Regions from separate parts of the Thermosynechococcus sp. B1 genome, predicted to be linked through region 2. Evidence: predicted binding sites of a transcription regulator. Region 2 holds the regulator's gene; the other holds the start of a gene.
What was found. Region 2 encodes HrcA, which represses chaperone genes, less so after heat shock. Its sites were predicted from a motif close to TTAGCACTCNNANNNTNNGAGTGCTAA; they were not measured.
Positions count from the first base shown of each region.

Region 1: the regulator HrcA is predicted to act here: its motif matches at 5,266-5,292, upstream of groES (co-chaperone GroES).

Region 1 covers NZ_CP096573.1:1,764,560-1,776,314, forward strand. Annotated here, with positions in the region: gene purU (formyltetrahydrofolate deformylase) at 1-85, opposite strand, end outside; gene uvrA (excinuclease ABC subunit UvrA) at 114-2,975, opposite strand; gene groL (chaperonin GroEL) at 3,149-4,786, opposite strand; gene groES (co-chaperone GroES) at 4,855-5,166, opposite strand; gene M0644_RS08810 (carbohydrate ABC transporter permease) at 5,354-6,178, opposite strand; gene M0644_RS08815 (MORN repeat-containing protein) at 6,597-7,229, shown strand; gene M0644_RS08820 (folylpolyglutamate synthase/dihydrofolate synthase family protein) at 7,199-8,509, shown strand; partial or broken gene M0644_RS08825 (SAM-dependent methyltransferase) at 8,634-8,864, shown strand; gene M0644_RS08830 (Fur family transcriptional regulator) at 8,908-9,300, shown strand; gene M0644_RS08835 (GH116 family glycosyl hydrolase) at 9,339-11,696, shown strand.
Region 2 covers NZ_CP096573.1:2,487,265-2,497,435, forward strand. Annotated here, with positions in the region: gene metG (methionine--tRNA ligase) at 1-168, shown strand, start outside; gene M0644_RS12305 (NYN domain-containing protein) at 234-929, shown strand; gene lptC (LPS export ABC transporter periplasmic protein LptC) at 916-2,145, shown strand; gene M0644_RS12315 (2OG-Fe(II) oxygenase) at 2,179-2,772, shown strand; gene M0644_RS12320 (hypothetical protein) at 2,815-3,345, shown strand; gene M0644_RS12325 (hypothetical protein) at 3,371-3,829, shown strand; gene M0644_RS12330 (IMS domain-containing protein) at 4,054-6,066, shown strand; gene M0644_RS12335 (carbohydrate ABC transporter permease) at 6,059-6,937, opposite strand; gene carA (glutamine-hydrolyzing carbamoyl-phosphate synthase small subunit) at 6,934-8,082, opposite strand; gene hrcA (heat-inducible transcriptional repressor HrcA) at 8,176-9,234, opposite strand; gene M0644_RS12350 (recombinase family protein) at 9,371-10,171, opposite strand, start outside.

The sequences.
Region 1 (11,755 bases), 720 kb from region 2:
AGCGATAGACAAACTGCGCCAACTTGGCCACTAGCCCCCGCTGATCGGGACAGGAAATGGCGAGGGTCATCGTCGGCATAGACACACCGCAAGGCAGAGCAACCTGTATTCTACTACTGCGAATTGGCAGCGGCGCGATTTAACACCTTGGCCAGATAATGCCCTGTATAGGATTGAGGCATCAGTGCCACCGCTTCAGGGGTGCCGACGGCAACCACTTCTCCGCCGCGATCGCCCCCCTCTGGTCCAAGGTCAATAATCCAATCGGCACAGCGAATCACATCCAGATTGTGCTCAATTACCAAAATCGAGTTGCCTTTGTCCACGAGACGCTGCAACACCTCGAGGAGTTTATGCACATCGTAAAAAGATAGCCCCGTGGTGGGTTCATCAATCAAGTAGAGCGTTTTGCCCGTGGCACGGCGCGACAGTTCAGCCGCCAATTTCAAGCGTTGGGCTTCGCCCCCAGAGAGGGTCGGTGCCGTTTGCCCTAGTTTGAGATAGCCCAAGCCCACATCCACGAGGGTTTGCAGCTTGCTCACGACCTTGGGGATATTTTCAAAAAAGGCCAGTGCTGTCTCGGCGGTCATATCCAAGACATCAGCAATCGAGCAGCCCTTGTACTTCACTTGCAGGGTATCGCGATTGTAGCGTGCCCCCTTGCACACCTCACACTGCACATAGACATCGGGCAAAAAGTTCATTTGAATTACATTCACCCCTTGGCCAGCGCAGGCTTCACAGCGGCCACCCTTGATATTGAAGGAAAATTGCCCTGGTTTATAGCCCCGTGCCTTGGCCTCTACGGTTTGACTAAAGACTTCACGGATAACATCAAACACCCCAATGTAGGTGGCAGGGTTCGAGCGGGGGGTTCGCCCAATGGGGGATTGGTCAATGACAATGACTTTATCAATGGCATTTAAGCCTTCAATCTCGCCAAGTCCCTTGGGCAGGGGCACATTGTGACCAAGATGGTGCTGCAGGGCAGGATAGAGGACTTCATGCATGAGGGTGGATTTCCCCGACCCCGATACCCCCGTCAGACACACCAGCTTACCGAGGGGAATTTCTACGGTGATGTTCTTGAGATTATTGCGAGATACCTGTTTGAGAATTAGGGATTGACCATTCCCCGGCCGGCGATCGCTGGGGGTTTCAATGCGCTTGCGCCCCGACAGATAAGCCCCCGTCAGGGAGTCGGGATGATTGAGAATCGCCTCTAGGCTGCCTTGAGCCACAATCTGGCCGCCGTGGATCCCCGCCCCTGGACCAATATCAACAATGTGATCGGCAGCGCGGATCGTGTCCTCATCGTGTTCGACAACAATGAGTGTATTCCCCAAATCCCGCAGGCGAAACAGCGTTTGCAGCAGGCGATCGTTATCCCGCTGATGCAAGCCAATGCTGGGTTCATCAAGGACATAGAGCACCCCCGTCAGGCCAGAGCCAATTTGAGTGGCCAAGCGAATGCGTTGGGCTTCACCACCAGAGAGGGTGGCCGCACTGCGATCCAGCGTCAGGTAATCTAGTCCCACATCCACGAGAAACTGTAATCGCGCGGTCACTTCCCGCAGGGCCAGCTCCGCAATCTGCTGTTGGCGGGCGCTCAGTTGGAGCGATCGCAGCCGTGCCAAACACTCGCGAATCGAGACACTGGTGAGATCCGTGAGGCGATATTGCCCCAAGCGCACTGCTAGGGCGGCGGGTTTTAGGCGTTGACCACCACAGGCGGGGCAGGTTTGATTGACTTGGTACTCTTCCAGCTTTTGGCGGTAGGCCTCAGAGGTGGCTTCGCGGTAATGCCGCTCCAAAATTGGGATCACCCCTTGAAATTGGCGGTAGTAGTCCCGTTTGCGATAGCGGGAATCGGCGGGGATGAGAATTGGGGTATCGGTGCCGTAGAGGATAATTTCCCGTTGCAACTCCGTGAGGCGGTACCACGGTGTATGGATGTCAAAGCCAAAGGCTTCAGCAATGCCCCAGAGGAGAGCAAGGTAGTAGTCGTGTTCTTTCTCGGCCCAGGGGGCGATCGCCAGATAGACCGGTAGTTCAGGATTGGGGACAATCAACTCCGGGCTAAATTTGCGCAAATAGCCCAAGCCATGGCACTCTGGACAGGCACCGTAGGGGGAGTTAAAGGAAAAGAGCCGCGGCGATAGCTCATCCATCACTGCCCCATGCTCCGGACAGGCAAAATTTTCGGAAAATAGGAGCGTTTGACCCTCAGCCTCACCCTCGCGGGGTACCACACTGACCATTGCCGTACCATTGGCATGGTGCAACGCCGTTCGCAGCGAGTCCGCTAAGCGTTCCTCAATCCCCGGCTTCAGCACAAGGCGATCGACAACAATTTCAATCGTGTGGGCATGGTTTTTATCCAGTTCAATGGCATCACTGAGGTCGCGCACCTCGCCATTAATGCGAACCCGCACAAAACCTTCACTAGCAAGACTCGACAGCAGTTTTTTATGCGTGCCCTTTTTCCCCTTGACAATAGGAGCTAGAACTTGAAAGCGCGTCTGAGGGGGCAACTGCATCACCTGATCCACCATTTCATCAATGGTTTGGGGGCGAATCGAGCGATCGCAATGGGGGCAATGGGGTTCACCCGCACGGCCATAGAGCAGCCGCAGGTAGTCATAGATTTCCGTGACTGTGCCCACCGTCGAGCGAGGATTGTGGGAAGTGGACTTTTGATCAATGGAAATCGCTGGACTCAGCCCCTCAATGGCATCCACATCCGGCTTATCCAACTGGCCGAGGAATTGCCGCGCATAGGCACTGAGGGACTCCACATAGCGGCGTTGCCCTTCAGCAAAAATCGTGTCAAAGGCCAGAGAGGACTTACCGGAACCAGAAACCCCTGTCATCACAATCAGGCGATCGCGGGGCAGATCGAGGTCAATGTTTTTCAGATTATGCTGCCGTGCACCCCGAACCCGAATTTCACCCGTAGGCACTGGATCGCCCATGCTGCAAACTGCGAATGTTAAAAAACGTTACTTGAGGGTTATTATAGCAACGCTGCCAGACCCGTTTGGCACCATCCAATAAAAAAGCGGGGTGTGGTTTCCCCGCTGTGAGTGTGACTTAGGTTACTTGCGGTGAACCCAGTGAGTCTGAGGGATTCACCGCTGGATTGGGCTTAGTAGTCGAAGTCACCGCCCATGCCGGCACTGGCACCCGCAGGATTGTTGTCCTTGGGTTCGGGTTTGTCAACGATGATGCACTCGGTGGTCAGCACCATACCGGCAATAGAGGCCGCATTTTGCAGAGCCGAGCGGGTGACTTTGGCAGGGTCAACGATACCAGCATCGAACATGTTGACATATTCATCTTTGGCGGCATCATAACCCACATCGAAGGGTTTTTCTTTGACCCGTTCGACAATGATGGCACCGTTTTGACCCGCGTTTTCAGCGATGCGACGCAGGGGAGCGCTAAGGGCACGCTCAACAATGTTGGCACCAATCAGTTCTTCACCCGTCAGGTGCTCAGCCGCCCAGTTGCTCAACTCAGGCGCCAAGTGCACCAAGGTGGTACCGCCACCGGGAACGATCCCCTCTTCAACAGCGGCTTTGGTGGCGTTAATCGCATCTTCCAGACGGAGTTTGCGATCTTTCATTTCGGTTTCAGTGGCAGCACCGACTTTAATCACTGCCACACCACCGGCCAGTTTAGCCAACCGCTCCTGCAGTTTTTCTTTGTCGTAGCTGGAGTCGGTTTCTTCGATTTGGCGACGGATTTGCTCGCAGCGAGCTTTGACGGCTTTTTCATTGCCTTCGGCCACAATCGTGGTGTGATCTTTGGTGATGGTGATGCGGCGAGCTTTACCGAGCATATCCAGCTTCGTATTTTCCAGCTTCAGACCGGCATCTTCGGTGATCACTTGACCCGCTGTGAGGACGGCAATATCTTCGAGCATTGCTTTACGGCGATCGCCAAAGCCGGGAGCTTTCACCGCAGCCACATTCAAGACACCGCGCAGACGGTTGACCACGAGGGTCGCCAAGGCTTCTTTCTCGATGTCTTCAGCAATGATCACCAGCGGCTTACCGGCGCGAGCCACTTGTTCGAGGATCGGCACCAGATCTTGCACTAAGGTAATTTTCTTGTCGGTGATCAGCACGAAGGGTTCATCAAGCACCGCTTCCATGCGCTCGGTGTCGGTGGCAAAGTAGGGGGAGATGTAGCCCTTGTCAAAGCGCATCCCCTCAGTGACCTCGAGTTCGGTGGTCATGGATTTGCCTTCTTCGAGGGAGATCACGCCTTCTTTGCCCACTTTGTCCATGGCATCGGCAATCATCCGACCCACTTCTTCATCGTTACCGGCAGAGATCGCTGCCACTTGGGCAATGGCTTTGGAATCTTCCACCGGACGGGCATGTTCAGCAATTTTTTCGACAAGGAAGTGGGTGGCTTTGTCAATCCCGCGTTTCAGGGCAATGGGGTTAGCACCGGCAGCCACGTTGCGCAGCCCCTCTTTCACCATGGCATGGGCAAGAACCGTTGCCGTAGTTGTACCGTCACCGGCAGCATCATTGGTTTTCGAGGCGGCTTGGCGGATCAGCGCCACACCGGTGTTTTCAATGTGATCTTCCAGTTCAATTTCCTTGGCGATCGTCACCCCGTCGTTGACAATTTGGGGAGCGCCAAATTTTTTCTCCAGAACCACGTTCCGCCCTTTGGGACCAAGGGTCACGGCCACGGATTCAGCCAAGATGTCCATCCCTTTTTCGAGGGCACGACGAGCATTTTCGTTGTAGATAATGCGCTTCGCCATAGGTGTTTCCTACCTCAATCGTTCAACAGTGATGAAAAATCGCACAGAAATGAAGGAGTGTCAGCGACTTAGCCAACAATGGCCAAGATGTCTTTTTCCGAGAGGAGAACGTAGTCTTCGCCCGCCAGTTTCACTTCAGTACCGGCATATTTGGAGTACAGCACTTTGTCCCCCACTTTCACATCCATGGGCTGACGCTTGCCGTCTTCAGTGAGTTTGCCAGGACCGACGGCGGTCACTTCGCCCACTTGGGGTTTTTCACGGGCGTTGTCGGGCAGGAGGATGCCCCCTGCGGTACGTTCTTCACTTTCGCTGACTTTGACAAAAATGCGATCGCCCAAAGGCTTCACAGTTGAAACGCTTAGAGATACGGCTGCCATAGCGTACTGTTCTCCCAATTGTAAGAGTATGGATTGATAGCACTCACTGCACGGCTCATCGCGCAGTTTCTGGGGGGCAAGAGCATCACTTGCAATTGTTTAGCACTCTCACCCTTCGAGTGCTAATGTAGCGAGAGAGGGTTGGCGATCGCAACTCCTGTTGCAGTACGGTTTTCCGAACGGAACTTTAGCTCTTTAGTCCCGTTGTGGCAATGCCGCGAATCAGTTGCCGCTGACCCAAGATAAACAAAATCATCACCGGCACAGTGGCAATCACCGCCGCCGCCATCATCAACGGCCAATCATTGGTGAACTGCTCCTGAAAATTGGCCAAGGAAAGCTGCACCGTGATCAGCTCTGGCTTGGTGGTAAAGACCAAGGGCTTAAAGAGATCATTCCACTCCCCAATGAAGGTGAAGATAAAGAGTGTGACCAAGGCCGGTCGGCTCAGGGGCAAGAGAATATGCCAGAGCACTTGCCAGCGATTGGCTCCATCCAAGAGGGCGGCCTCCTCAAGGGCAACGGGCAATGTGAGAAAAAACTGCCGCATCAAAAAGACGCCAAAGCCATTGGCCGCCGTCGGCAAGATCAAGGCGCCATAGGTATTGATCAGATGACCCGCCTTGAGGATGAGGAAAATTGGGATTACCAAAAGTTGAAATGGGATCACTAGGGTTGCCAGCATCAGCAGCAACATCGTCTGTTGCCCCGGAAACGAAAGTCGCGCAAGGGCGTAACCCGCTAGGGCTGAGGTCACCAACTGGAGCGCCGTTACCGCCAAAGCCACAAACGTTGAGTTGGCAAAGGCCAAGATAAAGTGTCCCTGCTGCCATGCTGCCTGATAGCTCTGCCATGTCCAGCCTTGGGGTGGCAACAATTGGGTAGGTAGGGTTCCCGGTGGCCAGCCCGACGTACAGAGCACCACCAGTAGGGGGCTGAGAACCAGCAACGCCCCCAGTGTCAATACTAGGGTCAACCCCAAGGAGTGACCCCTGCCCAAGAGCCGTTTCAGCCCATCCACAACCTTCCGCTCCCCAAACAAAACCCTGCGCCCTTCGGAAAGCCAGCCTCTTGGCGAGGGCTGCATGTCCAATTCTCCCTCATCCCTGCTTTAACTGCCAGTGAGGTACATTCTCCTTCCCCCTTTCATAGAGATTTATCTGCCCCACTCAGGGGGTTGGGAGGGCGCTTGAGGACATCCTTGCAATCAAGATTTTGCTCAAGACGCTATCAAGGGAGCACTATACCACCCTTTGCGTCTCGCAAGAGAGTGTTTGACCACCCTCCTGAGGACTTGCTTATTCAAAGTGCTGCAGGCACAGAGACCGATTCCAAGACAAAGCTTTGAGTTTCCTCCCCAAGTTTGCATAGGAGACAAGCTGTGCCAGTTAGAGAAGTTGCAATTGTCCACCCTTGTGGAGTGTCCAGTAATGACTCATCTGTACAACCCAAATCCTGCTGTTATTTACCGCTGGGTGATGAGTTCTTGCCTTGTTGGTTTAGGATGTGCAACCCTGCACTTAGCTCCTGTAACTGCCCAAATTGCCGTCTATGAAGGGCGGCGTGTCACCGGGGATGTTACCATGACACTTCCCGACGGCAGCACCTACAAAGGGGAATTGCTCAATGGTCGTTTTAATGGCCAAGGTATCCTCACAATGGCCAATGGCAACCGCTATGAAGGGGAATTTCGCAATGGACGCTACCACGGTCAGGGGGTGCTCACCTATGCCGATGGGGGACGCTACGAAGGGGGTTTTGTGGATGGCATCTTCAATGGCAAGGGCACTCTCCAACTGGCCAATGGTCAACGCTACGAGGGCACGTTTCTCAATGGTCAATACCATGGGGAGGGGGTGCTCACCTTTCCCGACGGTACCCGCTATGAGGGGCAGTTTCTAGCGGGCAAGTATCATGGAACTGGAACGCTCTCCTTCGGAGATGGCACAAGCTATGCCGGACAGTTTCGCAATGGCTTATTTGAAGGACAGGGGGTCTTTACGCTACCGGATGGCTCCCGCATTGTGGCCACATGGCGCAATGGTCGCCGCGAACCCCGCTAATCTGCTTCAATCAGGCTGTGAGTGATCCGCTGACGGCGGCGCTAAGTCCCTACGCCCGCTTTGGGGTGCGCCTTGGCCTTGAACCCATCCAAGCGCTGCTGAGTGCTTTGGGGTCTCCCCAGTTACAGGTGCCCTTGATCCACGTTGCGGGGACAAATGGCAAAGGGTCGGTGTGTGCCTATTTGGATAGTGTTTTGCGGGCGGCGGGCTATCGCACGGGACGTTATACTTCACCCCATCTGTTGAGTTGGTGTGAGCGCATTTGTGTCGATGGTGAACCCATTGCCCCTGAGGTCTTTTTGACCTTGATTCAACACATTAAAGCGGTACTGCCACAGGTGGCTTATCCCCCCAGTCAGTTTGAAGTGATCACGGCGGCGGCATGGTTGTATTTTGCCCAGCAGCGGGTGGATGTGGCGGTGATAGAGGTGGGCTTGGGGGGGCGCTTGGATGCCACCAATGTATGTCAGCCCCCTTTGGTGAGTGTGATTACCTCCATCGGTTGGGATCATTGGCAGCGGTTGGGCAATACCTTGGGGGCGATCGCTGGCGAAAAAGCAGGTATTCTCAAGCCGGGCGTGCCAGCCGTCATTGGCCCTGTTCCCCCCGAGGCAGAGGCGGTGATTGCGCAGCGTTTGGAAGCTTTGGGGTGCCCAGCGATCTGGCCAGAACCAGCCCAGTGGTGTGCAAAGCGGCCGGGATGGGCGATTTGGAGGGGGATGGAGTACCCCTTGCCCTTGGCTGGAGAAATGCAGTTGGTCAATTCAGCGATCGCGATCGCCACGCTACAACAGTTACAATCTCAAGGCTGGCAGATTTCCCGAGAAGCGATTCAACAGGGAATGGCGCAAACCCGCTGGCCGGGACGACTGCAATGGTTACAGTGGCAAGGGCGCAAACTGCTCATTGATGGTGCCCACAATGCTCCTGCCGCCGCCTACCTACGGCAATACGTGGATCAACTGGGCTGGACAGAGGTGACATGGGTGGTGGGGATGCTCGCCAATAAGGATCATGAGGGGATTCTCAAACATCTCCTGCGAGGGGGCGATCGCCTGTGGTTGGTACCCGTACCGGATCACGCTAGCGCTGACTTAGAGGACTTGAAGGCACTTGCCTACACCTGTTGCCCTGAGTTAGGGGAATGCCGTCTTTTTAAGGAGGTGACTGAGGCACTCGATAGGGCAGGCGATCGCTGTGTGGTCTGTGGCTCCCTTTACTTAATTGCTGGCGTTTTGGGGGCGATCGCAAGCAAAGGTTCTCAAGCAACTAGACTTTGACGCTCATCCCGCTAACGCTAGGCGTATAGCAGGAGATTCCCCGTTCACAGAGTCTTGACTAGATGACCCGAAAGTCATCCCCGCCAGAACCTCTCTAGGGGCACTCATGCCAACGGATTGATAAGAAGACACTTATTTCTACGGCACAGAGCCAAACGATTTCCTCAAAGCCCATGCCCATGACTTTGTGCCCCAAGGGCAAATTCTCTCCCTCGCCGAAGGGGAAGGGCGTAATGCCGTCTATCTTGCTCAAGAACGGGGAGTTTCCATTACTACCTATCACTGCGATCTGCGGGATGTTGACCTTGGTGAAAATGCGTGGGATGGGATTATTGTTATTTTTTGCCATCTGCCACCGGAGCGGAACGGTAAAATCAAGGTAACGTTGTCCTATTGCTATGCCGCCGCGACGCACCCGTAGCCAAGTCATTATTCTCGATGCCCTTAGAGCCAGTGGCCGAGCGCTCTCGGCACAGGAACTATTTTTGGAACTACGGCAGCGGCAAACTCCCCTAGGACTAGCAACGGTCTATCGCACCCTCGATAGTCTGCGCATCAATGGTGAGGTGCAAGCACGGGCGTTGCCCAGTGGCGAATTGGTCTATAGCCTCGTGCAGCAGGATCAACACTACCTCACCTGTTTGCACTGTGGGGCATCGATTCAGATTAACTGCTGCCCAGTCCAGCACTTAGAAGCTGAGCTACAACAGTCCTACCATTTTGAGATTTTCTACCATACCCTTGAGTTTTTCGGTCTTTGTGCCAAGTGCCAAGTGATGGCGCAGCGCTGAAGCGGTATTCTGGATCAGGCGCGTCTTCGGAAAGTGGTGTGATTGAATTTGCCAACTGTACCTGGACACGGGCGATCGCCCAAGGCTGGGAAAATCCCTATCGCGTTCGCTATGCCAGCAATTTAGACGATGGCCCTTGGCATGGCATGCCCCTTGGTGGCTTTGGCGCGGGCTGTATTGGTCGTTCCTCGGCCGGGGACTTTAACCTTTGGCACCTTGATGGCGGTGAGCACCTCTTTGGCACCCTGCCCGCCTGTCAATTTAGTCTTTTTGAGCGGGGAGAGCAAACCCAAGCCTACGCCCTAGGGACTCCCCCTAACGATGGCCGCCTCAGCACTTGGCAATGGTATCCGGCTGGCAAAGGTATCTACGCTGCCCGCTATCCCCGCAGTTGGTTTGTCTATGAGGGGGTCTTTAGCGCCCAGATCACCTGCGAACAGTTTTCACCGATTCTGCCCCACAACTACCAAGAAACCAGTTACCCCGTGGCGGTGTTTCTGTGGACGTTTAGCAATCCCACGGATCAGCCCCTCACCCTCAGCTTGATGTTCTCGTGGCAAAATACCGTCGGTTGGTTTCGCAATACCACCCCTTCCTCTGCTATTGAAATCCGCGATGATGGCAGCCCCGTCTATACCTACACGCCCCCTTGGGGTCAAAGTGACGGCAATTTTAATGAACTGATTCAAACAGAGTCCTACCAAGGTTGGCGACTGCGCCGTACGCCCCACCCGAACCCACCCCAAGAAGGCGATGGTGAATGGGCAGCATTGGTTCCCACAGGCCTTGGTGAGTTTTTTGGCTGTAGTCGCTGGCAGCCAGAGGGGGATGGGGCACAACTGTGGCAATCATTTTCGGGGGATGGTTCCCTACCAATTGTCAATGATCCAACCCCAGCGGCAGCGGGAGAACAGGTGGCCGCCGCCTTTGCGGTGCGCTTTGCCTTGGCACCTAGGGAAACAAAACAAATTCCCGTGGTCTTGGCGTGGGACTTTCCTGTGACTGAGTTTGGCAAGGGCGTGATCTATTACCGTCGCTACACGGATTTTTGCGATCGCAGTGGCACCAATGCTATCACCCTTGCCGCCCGTGGCCTAGAGCATTACAAGGAATGGCAACAGCAGATTCGCACTTGGCAAGCGCCAATTCTCACCCACCCCGATTGGCCCGACTGGTTCAAGATGGCACTGTGTAATGAGCTATACGTCCTCAGTAGTGGTGGAACGCTTTGGAGTGCCGCCAGCGATCGCGACCCCGTGGGGCAGTTCGCCGTTCTAGAATGCCTTGACTACCGCTGGTATGAAAGTCTGGATGTGCGGCTCTATGGCTCCTTTGCCCTGCTGCAACTGTGGCCAGAACTGGAAAAATCCGTAATGCGTGCCTTTGCGCGGGCGATTCCCACCGCTGATCCCACCCGGAGAATCATTGGCTACTTCTATCGCGGCGACCCCGAAACCGCCTACAAAGCGCCTCGTAAACTGGCCAATGCCGTGCCCCACGATCTCGGTGCGCCCAATGAGCATCCTTGGGAAAGGACGAACTACACTGCTTATCAGGACTGCAATCTTTGGAAGGATTTAGCTTCTGACTTTGTCCTTTTGGTCTATCGCGACTTTTTGTTTACTGGGCAGACGGATCTCGACTTTGCCCGTGAGTGCTGGCCGGCTGTGGTGGCCGCCTTGGCCTATTTGAAACAATTTGACCACGATGGCGATGGCCTGCCAGAAAATGGCGGTGCCCCGGATCAAACCTACGATGACTGGAAGCTACAGGGGGTCAGTGCCTACTGTGGTGGCTTGTGGTTGGCAGCCCTCGAGGCAGCGATCGCCCTCGGCACGATTCTCCAACAACCGCAGGTGGAGACCTACCGCCAGTGGCTCAAGCAAGCTCGCCCCCGCTACCATCAACTGCTGTGGAATGGCGAGTACTACCGTCTTGATACCGGCAGTGGTTCCGATGTGATCATGGCGGATCAACTGTGTGGCCAGTTCTATGCCCAACTCTTGGGTTTGGCGGATATTGTGCCCCCAGACTGTTGCGATCGCGCCCTGCGGAAAATTTACGACACCTGTTTTCTCGAATTTCACAATGGCCAGTTGGGTGCCGCCAATGGTCTTTTGCCCAATGGTCAACCCGAAAACCCCCACGCTACCCATCCCCTTGAAGTCTGGACAGGGATTAACTTTGGCTTGGCCGCCTTTTTGTGGCTGCGGGGTATGACCCGCGAAGCATGGCATTTAGCCGAAGTAGTTGTCCGCCAAGTCTACGATAATGGTCTGCAATTTCGTACACCGGAGGCGATTACGGCCAATGGTACCTTCCGTGCCTGTATGTATCTACGCCCCATGGCTATCTGGGCACTGGCGCTTGTGAGTCAGGGATCACGATCCACCTAAAAATTTTGTAATCTATTTTACATTGTTTCAATTTGTGAAGCCGCGACAATGGTGACCAA
Region 2 (10,171 bases):
TATGGGCAGTTGGGCTATAGTATTAAATTTAACGGATCAGTTGCCCCAGACCTTTTGGGCGATCGCCAAGCCCAGTGGGGTGTTTTACCGGCGTTGCAACCTCTGGCCAATCCAGGGCCGATTTTCCAAAAACTGTCGCTGCCTGCAACCGTCGCCGATTCCCCTTGACGCGCGATACGCTAGAGGTATGACTTCATATTTCGATAACACACTTTTTTTGAGATGATTTCTACATGGTTACATCTTCGTCTTCAGCTATTTACACACCAGAACAGGTGTTACAAAATCGCGGGCGCGTTGCCATTTTTATTGATGGCTCCAACCTCTTCTATGCAGCACTCCAACTGGGCATTGAAATTGACTATTCAAAACTCCTCTGCTACTTGACCCAAGGTTCCCGTCTCTTTCGCTCCTTCTTCTATACAGGGGTTGACCCCACCAATGAAAAACAGCAGGGGTTTTTGCTGTGGATGCGCCGCAATGGCTACCGTGTTGTCTCCAAGGAACTGGTGCAGCTGCCGGATGGCTCCAAAAAAGCCAACCTTGACGTGGAAATTGCCGTCGATATGATGGCACTGGTGGGCTGCTATGATACGGCCATCTTGGTTAGCGGCGATGGGGATTTGGCCTATGCGGTGGATGCCGTGAGTTACCGGGGGGCACGGGTCGAGGTGGTGAGCCTGCGATCGATGACGAGCGATAGCCTGATTAACGTTGCCGATCGCTACATTGATCTCGAAAGCATCCGCGAAGAAATCCAAAAAGCACCCCGCCCAACCTATACCTATCGCCCCGTCACGGGTAGCCTGACGCCGCCCCCCATTGTGACTCCCCATTGGGAGCAAGATACCGCCGAAGGGAAAGATGAAGCTGCGCCCAATAAGTCACCCGAGACCCTAGAGAACCTAGACAACAATGCCTCTGCCTAGACCCCTCCTCCCCCTTTGCCTTGTACTGGCCTTGACAGGCTGCGGCTGGGTGGATCAATGGGTGGGCGAGGAACCCTCACCAGAACCAGAAATCACGGGGGAGGTCAAGCTGCAAAATCTGACCCTACGGCAAACCAATGCCAAAGGTGAACTTCTCTGGTTATTACAAGCGGCGGGAGCGCGCTATCGTGATGACGATCGCCAGCAATTGGAGATTCAAAACCTGACGGGGGAATTAAAGGCAGAGGGCAAAACTGTTTACAAGGTGCAAGCTAAGGCAGTCAATGTGCGGCAGCGGGATGGACAACTCTGGATTGCAGGCCGCACCACCGTCACTGATCTCCAGCAAAAGGGGACGATTGTGGCCGATCAATTGGTCTGGCAGGGCGATCGCGGCGTTCTCATTGCCCAGAAAAACTTGCAAGCCCGCTATCCCCAAGTCACTGTTACTGCTAAGCGCCTCGAAGCCGATAGCCAACGCCAAGAACTGCGTGCCCTCAATGCCGTTCAGGTGACCTCGTCAGCCAAGGAGGCCAAGGATTTGCAACTCAGTACGGAGAGTCTAGTGTGGCAGCAGCAACCCAATCGACTGTTGGCAGGGGTGATTGGTCAAGGGGGGGTCACCGTCCGCGGTGTAGCGGGCGATCGCCAAGGGCAGCGGCTGCAAGCCCAAAGAGCCATCTGGTCGATTAGCGATCAGGTAGTTACCCTTGAGGGGGGTGTTCAAGTGCAGCTTCCCAACCCTGCCCTACGGGTTGAAGGAGAAACGGTACGCTGGTTGATTCCGCAGCAGCAATTGGTAAGCGATCGCCCGGTGCGGGTGCAGTCCTCCACTCAAGGCATTCAAGGGCAGGCCAATCGTGGTGTCTTCCTGATGGCTGAAAACCGCGCCATCTTTGACAATGCCCAGATCAATAGCCAACCTCAACAGGCACAACTGCGTGCCCAACGCCTCAATTGGTGGATTCCCCAAGAGCGGGTGGAAGCCAGCGGTCAAGTGGAAATTCAGCGCCCCAATGCCCACCTGCGCACGGCTCAACTGATTTGGCGGATTCCTCAACAGGAAGTGGAAGCCCAAGGGGGCGTCTTTTACCGCCAGCGCAATCCCCGCATTCAAATTCAGGGACAGCGGGCAAAGGGGTGGCTCGATCGCCAAGAGGTGATTGTCAGTGGCAATGTCCGAAGTGAAGTACCGCTGCAACTACGCCTCCCCTAAACCGATGGTAGAGATAGCAACAATCTTTGCCCTATGAGTGCTGCACCATTGCAAATTCTTGACTTGGGGGGTGAGATTCTCCTCTTCCAGCGTTTGATTCCGGCTCACCAGTGTCAGCAGGTGATTGCTACGGCTGAGAAGGTGGGGTTTGAGGATGCGCAAATTCTCATGGGGACGGTCGATCGCTCAGTGCGCGGTGGCAGTTTGCTCCGCTTTGATCCCCAAGATCCCCAACAGGACACGATGCGGCAGATTCTGCTTCAAGCCACACAAACGATTCAAATCGTCCTCTACCAGCACTATGGCATTCGCTTTCCTGAAATTGAGAACTTCTCGATCCTGCGCTATCGCGTGGGCGAGGGCTATCGCCGCCATGTGGACAACCTGCTGCTGGCCAGTCGGCAAATGGAACTGGCGCAAGGTATCCCAACACGGGATGTGAGTTTAGTGGGCTATCTCAACGAGGACTTTCAGGGGGGAGAAACCTATTTCGATCGCCAAGGGGTGAAGGTCACACCCCGCACCGGTGATGTCGTTGTCTTTCCCGCCTACTACACCCATCCCCATACGGCTTTGCCCGTGGTGCAGGGGACTAAATATGCCTTTGCCACTTGGCTATTCTATTGATGGATGATCATGAACCCTTGAGGCAATAACTCAGCAACAACCATGACTGAACCTCTGCGCTTCAAAACCTCGCCCCTGATTTCTGGAACGCTCATTGCCCTCTATGGCGCACTCACACTTCCTCTCCCCTTTTTGGCGGCACAGACGGCGGCGCCTGTTTCACCCCTGCTGCTTTGGGGGGCGATCGCCTGTGGGGGCATTTTGCTCTGGGGGGCACTGAGTCAGCGGGTAGAACTGGACGCGCAAGGGATTTGCCTCACCTATCCCGGTTGGGTGCCCCCCTTCCTGCGGCGGCAGTGGCAACTGGCTTGGTCAGAGATTCAAGGGCTTCAGCCCCGCAGTACCAGCCAAGGGGGCTTGGTCTATTATCTAGTCACTGCCACAGGTCAGGGGTATCTTCTGCCGATGCGAGTGGCGGGGTTTGCCCAAATGATGCGTGCCATTGAAACCCATACCGGATTGCCCACAGAGGTGGTTAAGCCCCTTGCTCAGCCTTGGATGTACGGTATTTTGGCCGTCTTTACGCTGCTCTTGGGAGCGGTTGATCTGTGGATTTTGACCACTGTGGGATAATAGGGGCGTGTTGAAGTGCTGAGCGATGACCATGAGTGCGAATCGGTTTGTGGCCTATCTGCGTCGAGCAGTGGTGTGTTTGCTCCTGAGTGTCCTGTGCTGGTCAAGTATCGCCACGCTGCCGGCGATCGCCGCTATTCAAGTGCGGCTCTTTGACCTCAGTTACCACGAATGCCCGCCAGAAATTGGTGAAGGTTCAGTCACACCCGGGGGGACCACCCTCAAGGCCAACTGCTACCTGATTACTGGCAAAGCAGAGAATAAATCCGGCAAAACAGTGGTGGATGCCGATGTCTTTGGCCGCATCTACGATGCCAATGGCAATCCAGTGTTGCAAAACCGCACACGAGTTGGGGCAATTGATGTGATTCCACCTGGCATTAGCGATTTTGAAATTCGCATTAGCGTGCCCTACGACCAACCAACACCTTTGCAGTTGGAGCAATTTAAGGCCTCTGGCTTTACAGCAAAAGTGCGCGGCTAAGCCAGCCAATCTCTGCGCAAACTCGCACTGAGGGGCAAAAATTGTGATACCCTAGAACGCTTGATGCTCCCTTTTTTCTGGGAATCCTCTGTAGTGTCATTCCCAAAGGCTTCTGGTGTAATTTCTAAACCCTTAGCCATTTTTGGAGGGGTTCCCTGTTCTTCCTAAATCAAGGCACGTGTTGCGGTTGATGGACTGGTTTATCTCTAGAGGTTTGGGTTCAGGTGCGCATTCCCCTCGACTATTACCAAGTGCTGGGTGTGCCAATTCAGGCAACGCCGGAGCAAATCGAGCAAGCGTTTCAGGATCGGCTGTTGCAACTGCCCACCCATCAACACTCCCCCACCACCGTTGCCACCCGTCGTGAACTCATTGAGCAAGCCTATGCGGTTTTGCGAGAACCTGAGCAGCGCCATGCCTACGATCGCCACCGCCGTGCCGTTGACCCTGATGATTTGATTGCCCAGTTGGATCCCGATACCACCGCTCCCCACCTTGAAATTAGTGATCAGCAATTTTCGGGGGCGCTCCTCCTGCTCTATGAACTGGGGAACTACTCCCAAGTGGTCAAACTGGGAGAACAATTCCTAAAGGGGGATGCTTTTGATCTCAACCGCCCCTATACTTCCTCTGCCGTCGTTGCTGACATTACGCTGACTGTGGCTTTGGCCTATTTGGAATTGGGACGCGAGGAATGGCAGCGGCAGTCCTACCAAGCAGCCGCCTCTCGCCTCGCAGCCGGTCTAGGGGTACTTCAGCGGGCGAACCTGTTTCCTGAACTCCAAGAGCAGTTTCAGACGGAACTGAATCGCCTACGTCCCTACCACATTCTGGAGTTACTGGCACTGCCGCTATCCGATAGTGTGAATCGGCAGCGGGGTATTTTATTGCTGCGGGAGATGCTCAGCGATCGCGGGGGGATTGAAGGTCGCCATGACGATCACTCTGGCCTTGGGGTTGAGGATTTTCTGAAATTTATTTTGCAACTGCGCAGCCATCTCACCGTAGCAGAGCAACAGGAACTCTTTGAACGAGAATCCCGCCGTCCCTCAGCAGTAGCGACCTATCTGGCAGTGCATGCGCTGGTGGCACGGGGTGTACAGGAACTTCAGCCAAGCTATATTCGCCGCGCCAAGGATTTACTAGAGCGACTCTCTCCCAATCAAGACATCTACCTTGAACTGGCCAGTTGTTTACTGCTGTTGGGTCAACCTGCTGAGGCACTGGCCGCTCTCGATAAATCTCAAGATCAGCAGAGTCTCGCCTTTATCCGCCGTCATTCCCATGACTCCAGCGATCTGCTGCCGGGGCTGTACTACTACACAGAGCAATGGCTACGGGAAGAAATTTATCCTGCCTTTCGGGATTTGGGGGAAACGCCGGTGGCCTTGGATGCCTACTTTGCGGATCCCGATATCCAAACCTACCTAGAAGCTCTCAGTGACGACTCCTTTGCCCCTGAACCGCCCAGCACCACTGCCTCTGCCCTCCCCGAAGTCATTAGACCAACGGTGGCCGTGCCGCCGCCCGTCTCCTTCACAGCGGAAACGTTGCCCTTGGAGTATCATACTGGGCTGGGTCAAGGCTTTTCGGCATCGGCTGCTACCCGCTCTTCAACCGCCACGGAGACCGACACGCCCCCAGCATCCACTCGCAAACGGCGCCGCCCGCCAACCAGTCACCACAAAAAACGTCAGACTTGGTTTTGGATGGGTGCAGGGGTTGTTCTTGTTGGGTTGGGCGCCTTGGCAAAAGTTTATTGGCCAGCCAAAACGGCTGAAGCCCCCCCACCACCGCCAGTGACCCCGACGCCAACTCCTGTGGCAACGCCACAACCAACGACCTTAGCCACCACCTTAACGCCGGAGATGGCACGCGATCGCCTCCATCAGTGGCAGCAAATTAAAGCCAAAGCCTTGGGTATGACGTTTCAGGTGGACAAACTAGCAACGATTTTGGCGGAGCCAGAACTCAGCCGCTGGCGATCGCGGGCACAGAGCTTAAAATCCGAGGGCAGCCATTGGGTCTATACCCTCAAGAACCTAGAAGTGAAGGAAGTCCGTCCCCGAGGGAGCGATCGCGTGGATGTATTGGCGGAAGTCAATGAGGATGCCCGTTTCTATGAACAGGGGACGCTACGCAATGATATTTCCTATAGCGATCCCTACCGCGTCATTTACACCTTTACCCGTCGCGGCAATCAATGGTTGATTCAACGCATGCAGGTGGTTAGCTAAGGGGCATTTCCACCTGTCGGCCAAACTTGAGATTCAAGAGAGACAACGACAGGATAAATAGGAATAAGACCAGTCCCATCGTACAGGCGTAGTTTATCTCTAAGCGCTGAAAGGCATTCTCGTAGATGTAATAAACAATGGTCTTGGAGCTATTGAGGGGCCCCCCTTGGGTCATGACATAGACCTCTTCAAAGACCTTCGTGGCAGAAATTGCTGAGATAATGCTCACCAAAAGAATATAGGGACGCATCAGCGGTAAGGTAATATCCCAATGCTGTCGCCAGCCGTCACTACCATCGAGTGCTGCCGCTTCGTAGAGTTCACCACTAATCCCCTGAAGTCCCGCCAGATAGATCACCATGTAGTAGCCCAAGCCTTTCCAAATCGTGACGGCCATGACACTAAAGAGGGCGAGTTGGGGACTTGTCAGCCAAGGAATCGGGGTGTCCCGCAGATGTAGACCCTGTACCAGTTGGTTGAAGAGGCCATTGGGGGCATAGAGCCAGCGCCAAGCAATCCCCGCCACCACCATTGAGATAATCACGGGGCTGTAGTAGGCAGCACGAAACCAGTGGATGCCCCGCAGGGGTTGATTGACCAAAATCGCCAACAGCAGGGGGGCGATCGCCAGAATCGGCACCACTACCACTAAATAGAGGAAAGTATTGGCCAAGGTTTTCCAGAAAACACCATCGCGCCACAATTGCGCAAAGTTGGCCCATCCCACCCACACAGGCGGACTCAGGAGATCCATCTCATAGCGAGTGAAACTAAGGAAAAAGGCCTGTAGGGCTGGCCAAAAGACCGTCAGTGTGAGTAACCCCAAGGCAGGGGCAAGAAAGAGATAGGAGGTGAGCGATCGCCCTTTCATTGGCTGCGGGGGTGCTGTTGACGATAGGCACGCATTTGCGCCACAAACTCGCCAAAGAGATAATCAGCATCGTGGGGGCCGGGGCTGGCCTCAGGGTGATACTGCACTGAGAAAATCGGCAATGTTTGGTGCTTCAGACCGGCAACGGTTTTGTCATTGAGGTTAAAGTGGGTAATCTCAACGGGGGTTTGGGCAAGGGATTCTTCAGTAATGGCAAAGCCGTGGTTTTGGCTGGTAATTTCCACTTGCCGCGTCAGGCCAGCGGGCTGGTTCAACCCCCGGTGACCAAATTTCAGCTTGAAGGTTTCCGCCCCCAAAGAAAGTCCCAACAACTGATGCCCCAGACAAATGCCAAACATGGGACGCTGAGCCACCAGTAATTTGCGTGCGGTTTCAATGCCTTCCTGAACCGCCGCAGGGTCGCCGGGGCCATTGGAGAGGAAAATGCCATCGGGGTCATAGCTGAGAATCGTTTCCGCTGGCGTATCCGCCGGCACGACAATCACACGGCAGCCATAGCTGGCCAAGCGACGGAGAATATTGCGCTTCACACCAAAGTCAATGGCCACAACTGTTAGCGGTGGCTCTTCGCTGGCCGTTTGGGGACGAAATTCCCAGGCCGGGGGCGTTGGCTCTGTCCATTCATAGGGGGTGCGGGTGGTCACCACCTTGGCTAGATTTTGCCCCTGCATACTGGGAGCGGCAAGGACTTTTTGCAGCAGTTCAACGGGATCAAGGATTTCCGTGGAGATGCCGCCATTCATGGCACCGACAGTACGAATTTTGCGGGTGAGGGCGCGGGTGTCAATCCCATAAATGGCGGGAATGCGATGGGCTTTGAGGTAATCAGGTAAGGATTGTTGCGATCGCCAGTTACTGGGAATGTCACAAATATGGCGAGCAACCGCACCGCGCACTTGGGGGCGATCGGATTCATCGTCTTCGGGCGTGGTTCCGGTATTGCCCAACTCAGGGTAGGTGAATGTCACGATTTGACCACAATAGCTAGGGTCGGTGAGTACCTCTTGATAACCCGTCATGCCGGTGTTAAAAACCACCTCTCCAATGGCCGTTCCCGGTGCCCCAAAGGAAAAACCGCGAAAGACTGAACCATCGGCAAGAACCAGCAAGGCGGGTGTCGGCATTTCAATATCTCCAACTGGGAAAGCCCAATAGTTTATTGTGCATGATAAAGCCGGCCGTTGACTGCACAAGAATTCTCTGATGTTTTGATTTTCTTACTTGCGGCGACTCACCTGTTCGGTTAGATAATCTGCCGCTGTGGCCACTAGGGGAATAATCCGTGCATAGGGCATCCGCGTCGGCCCTAGAATGCCAATACTGCCCACGGGGGAGTCCCCATAGCAGTAGCAGGAATAGACCAATGTACAGGACTGCATCGGCGCTAAGGTATTTTCACTGCCAATGCGGATTTGCACCTGCGAGGGGGCTTGGGTATCGGCACTGATCAAGGGAGCCAGTTGATCCTGTTGGTCTTCGAGAAGATGCAGTAGCATTTGTACCTGCTCCACTTGGGAAAACTCTGGCTGCTGGAGAACATCGGCAAGACCACTGATGACAAAGGAGGTGCCTTGCTGGCTGTAGCGATCGCTCAACTGCCGCAGTAGGGTCTGAAGCTGCTGACTGTAGGTCTGAAACTCCAAATCCAGTTTTTGCCAGTCAATGGCACTGAGTTCCACCAGCGATCGCCCCTGCAACTGATGGTTAAGAAAGTTGGTAAGCACCTGTACAGTCCGCTCCCGCAGCTCAGGATCCTCTTCCCCTTGATCCAATTGGATCAGGGCGGATTGGGTTTCATAGGTATCGAGAACAAGAATGACCATCACTTGGTGCGGCTCTAAAGCCACCAGCTGAATGAGGCGAATCTGCCGCTCCAAACGATTGGGCAGCGTGATCAGCGTAATGTAACCGCTGAGATCTGAGAGCAACTGCGCCGCTTGCCGCAAGATCACCTCAAGACGTTGTTGTCCCCAGATAAACCGCTCACTCAAGAGGCTCTCAGCTTTGCGAGCCACATCGGGAATGGGCTGGATTAGTTCATCCACATAGACGCGATAGCCAGAATCAGAGGGCACCCGCCCTGCGGAGGTGTGGGGTTGGTAAAGCAGGCCACTTTTTTCGAGGAGCAGCATCGTATTGCGCACCGTGGCCGGGCTGACGTTGAGGTTGTATTCCGTGGCGATCGCCTTTGAGCCAACAGGTTCTGCGGTGGCAATGTAATGGTTAATGGTGGCGCCCAGAATTTGCTTTTGGCGATCGCTGAGTTCAATCGTCATAACCCCTTACACCTGTGACTTGTTATCTGTGTTTTTTATCTATCTATAAACTAGCCTTTGTATTTCAGCAATTCTGAGTTGCAACTTGCCGCTATGGCGATTGGTCTTTTGTGACTAAAAACTCAGCTAGAAATGGCTAAGCAGTACTGCCAATGGGGGATTCCCAAATAAATTGCAGATGGATCGACCAAGGCTGGCAGGAGCGGCTGGTCACCTCGATCGCCCGCAAAAATTCCCGTAGATAAAACCGTTGCTCCGCTGCCGAGAGTTGGTACCAAAATTGCGGCTGACCAAGGGTCACCGCTAGTTGCACAAGATTGCTAGGAGGCAATTGCGCCTGCTGTGCTTCAAGTTGTGCCCGTTCCCCAGCCAGTTTATAGCGGCGCAGTTGAGCGGTTTCGGGATCCAAGAGGCCTTGGGCTTCTAGTTCGGCAAGGCGGTGCAGTTGGGTTTCAATTGCTTGCAGTTGAGCCGTCAGCGGTGGCGGCAGCAGCGACAGTTGGGCGATCGCGGGCGGCAGGCGCTCAGCAATTTGATCAATCACAGCAGCCAAAGCCGCGTCGTAGGGAATGCTGCGACACTTGGGGGAGAGGGGACAGTGGAGGGGACGCAAATAGGCATATTGGCTCGGTTGGCGGTAGGGTTGCACCTGAGTCCGGCCAAAGCGTTGCTGACATTGGCGGCAAATCACCAATCCCGCCAGAGGATGGGGGGCACTGGCACTGCGACGAGGCAGAGAGCGTTGGCGTCGCAACAGCCGATCCACCTGAGCCGCTTCATCGGGGGCAATCAGGGGGGCATGGGTCTGGGGAATCACCGTTTTCCCTTGGTAGTAGAGATGGCCGCGATAGACGGGGTGGGTCAACCAGCGCCGACCGGTCGCTACGCTAATCTGCTTGTGGTGGGTGGTGGCAATAAAGCGCACCGCCGCACTGAG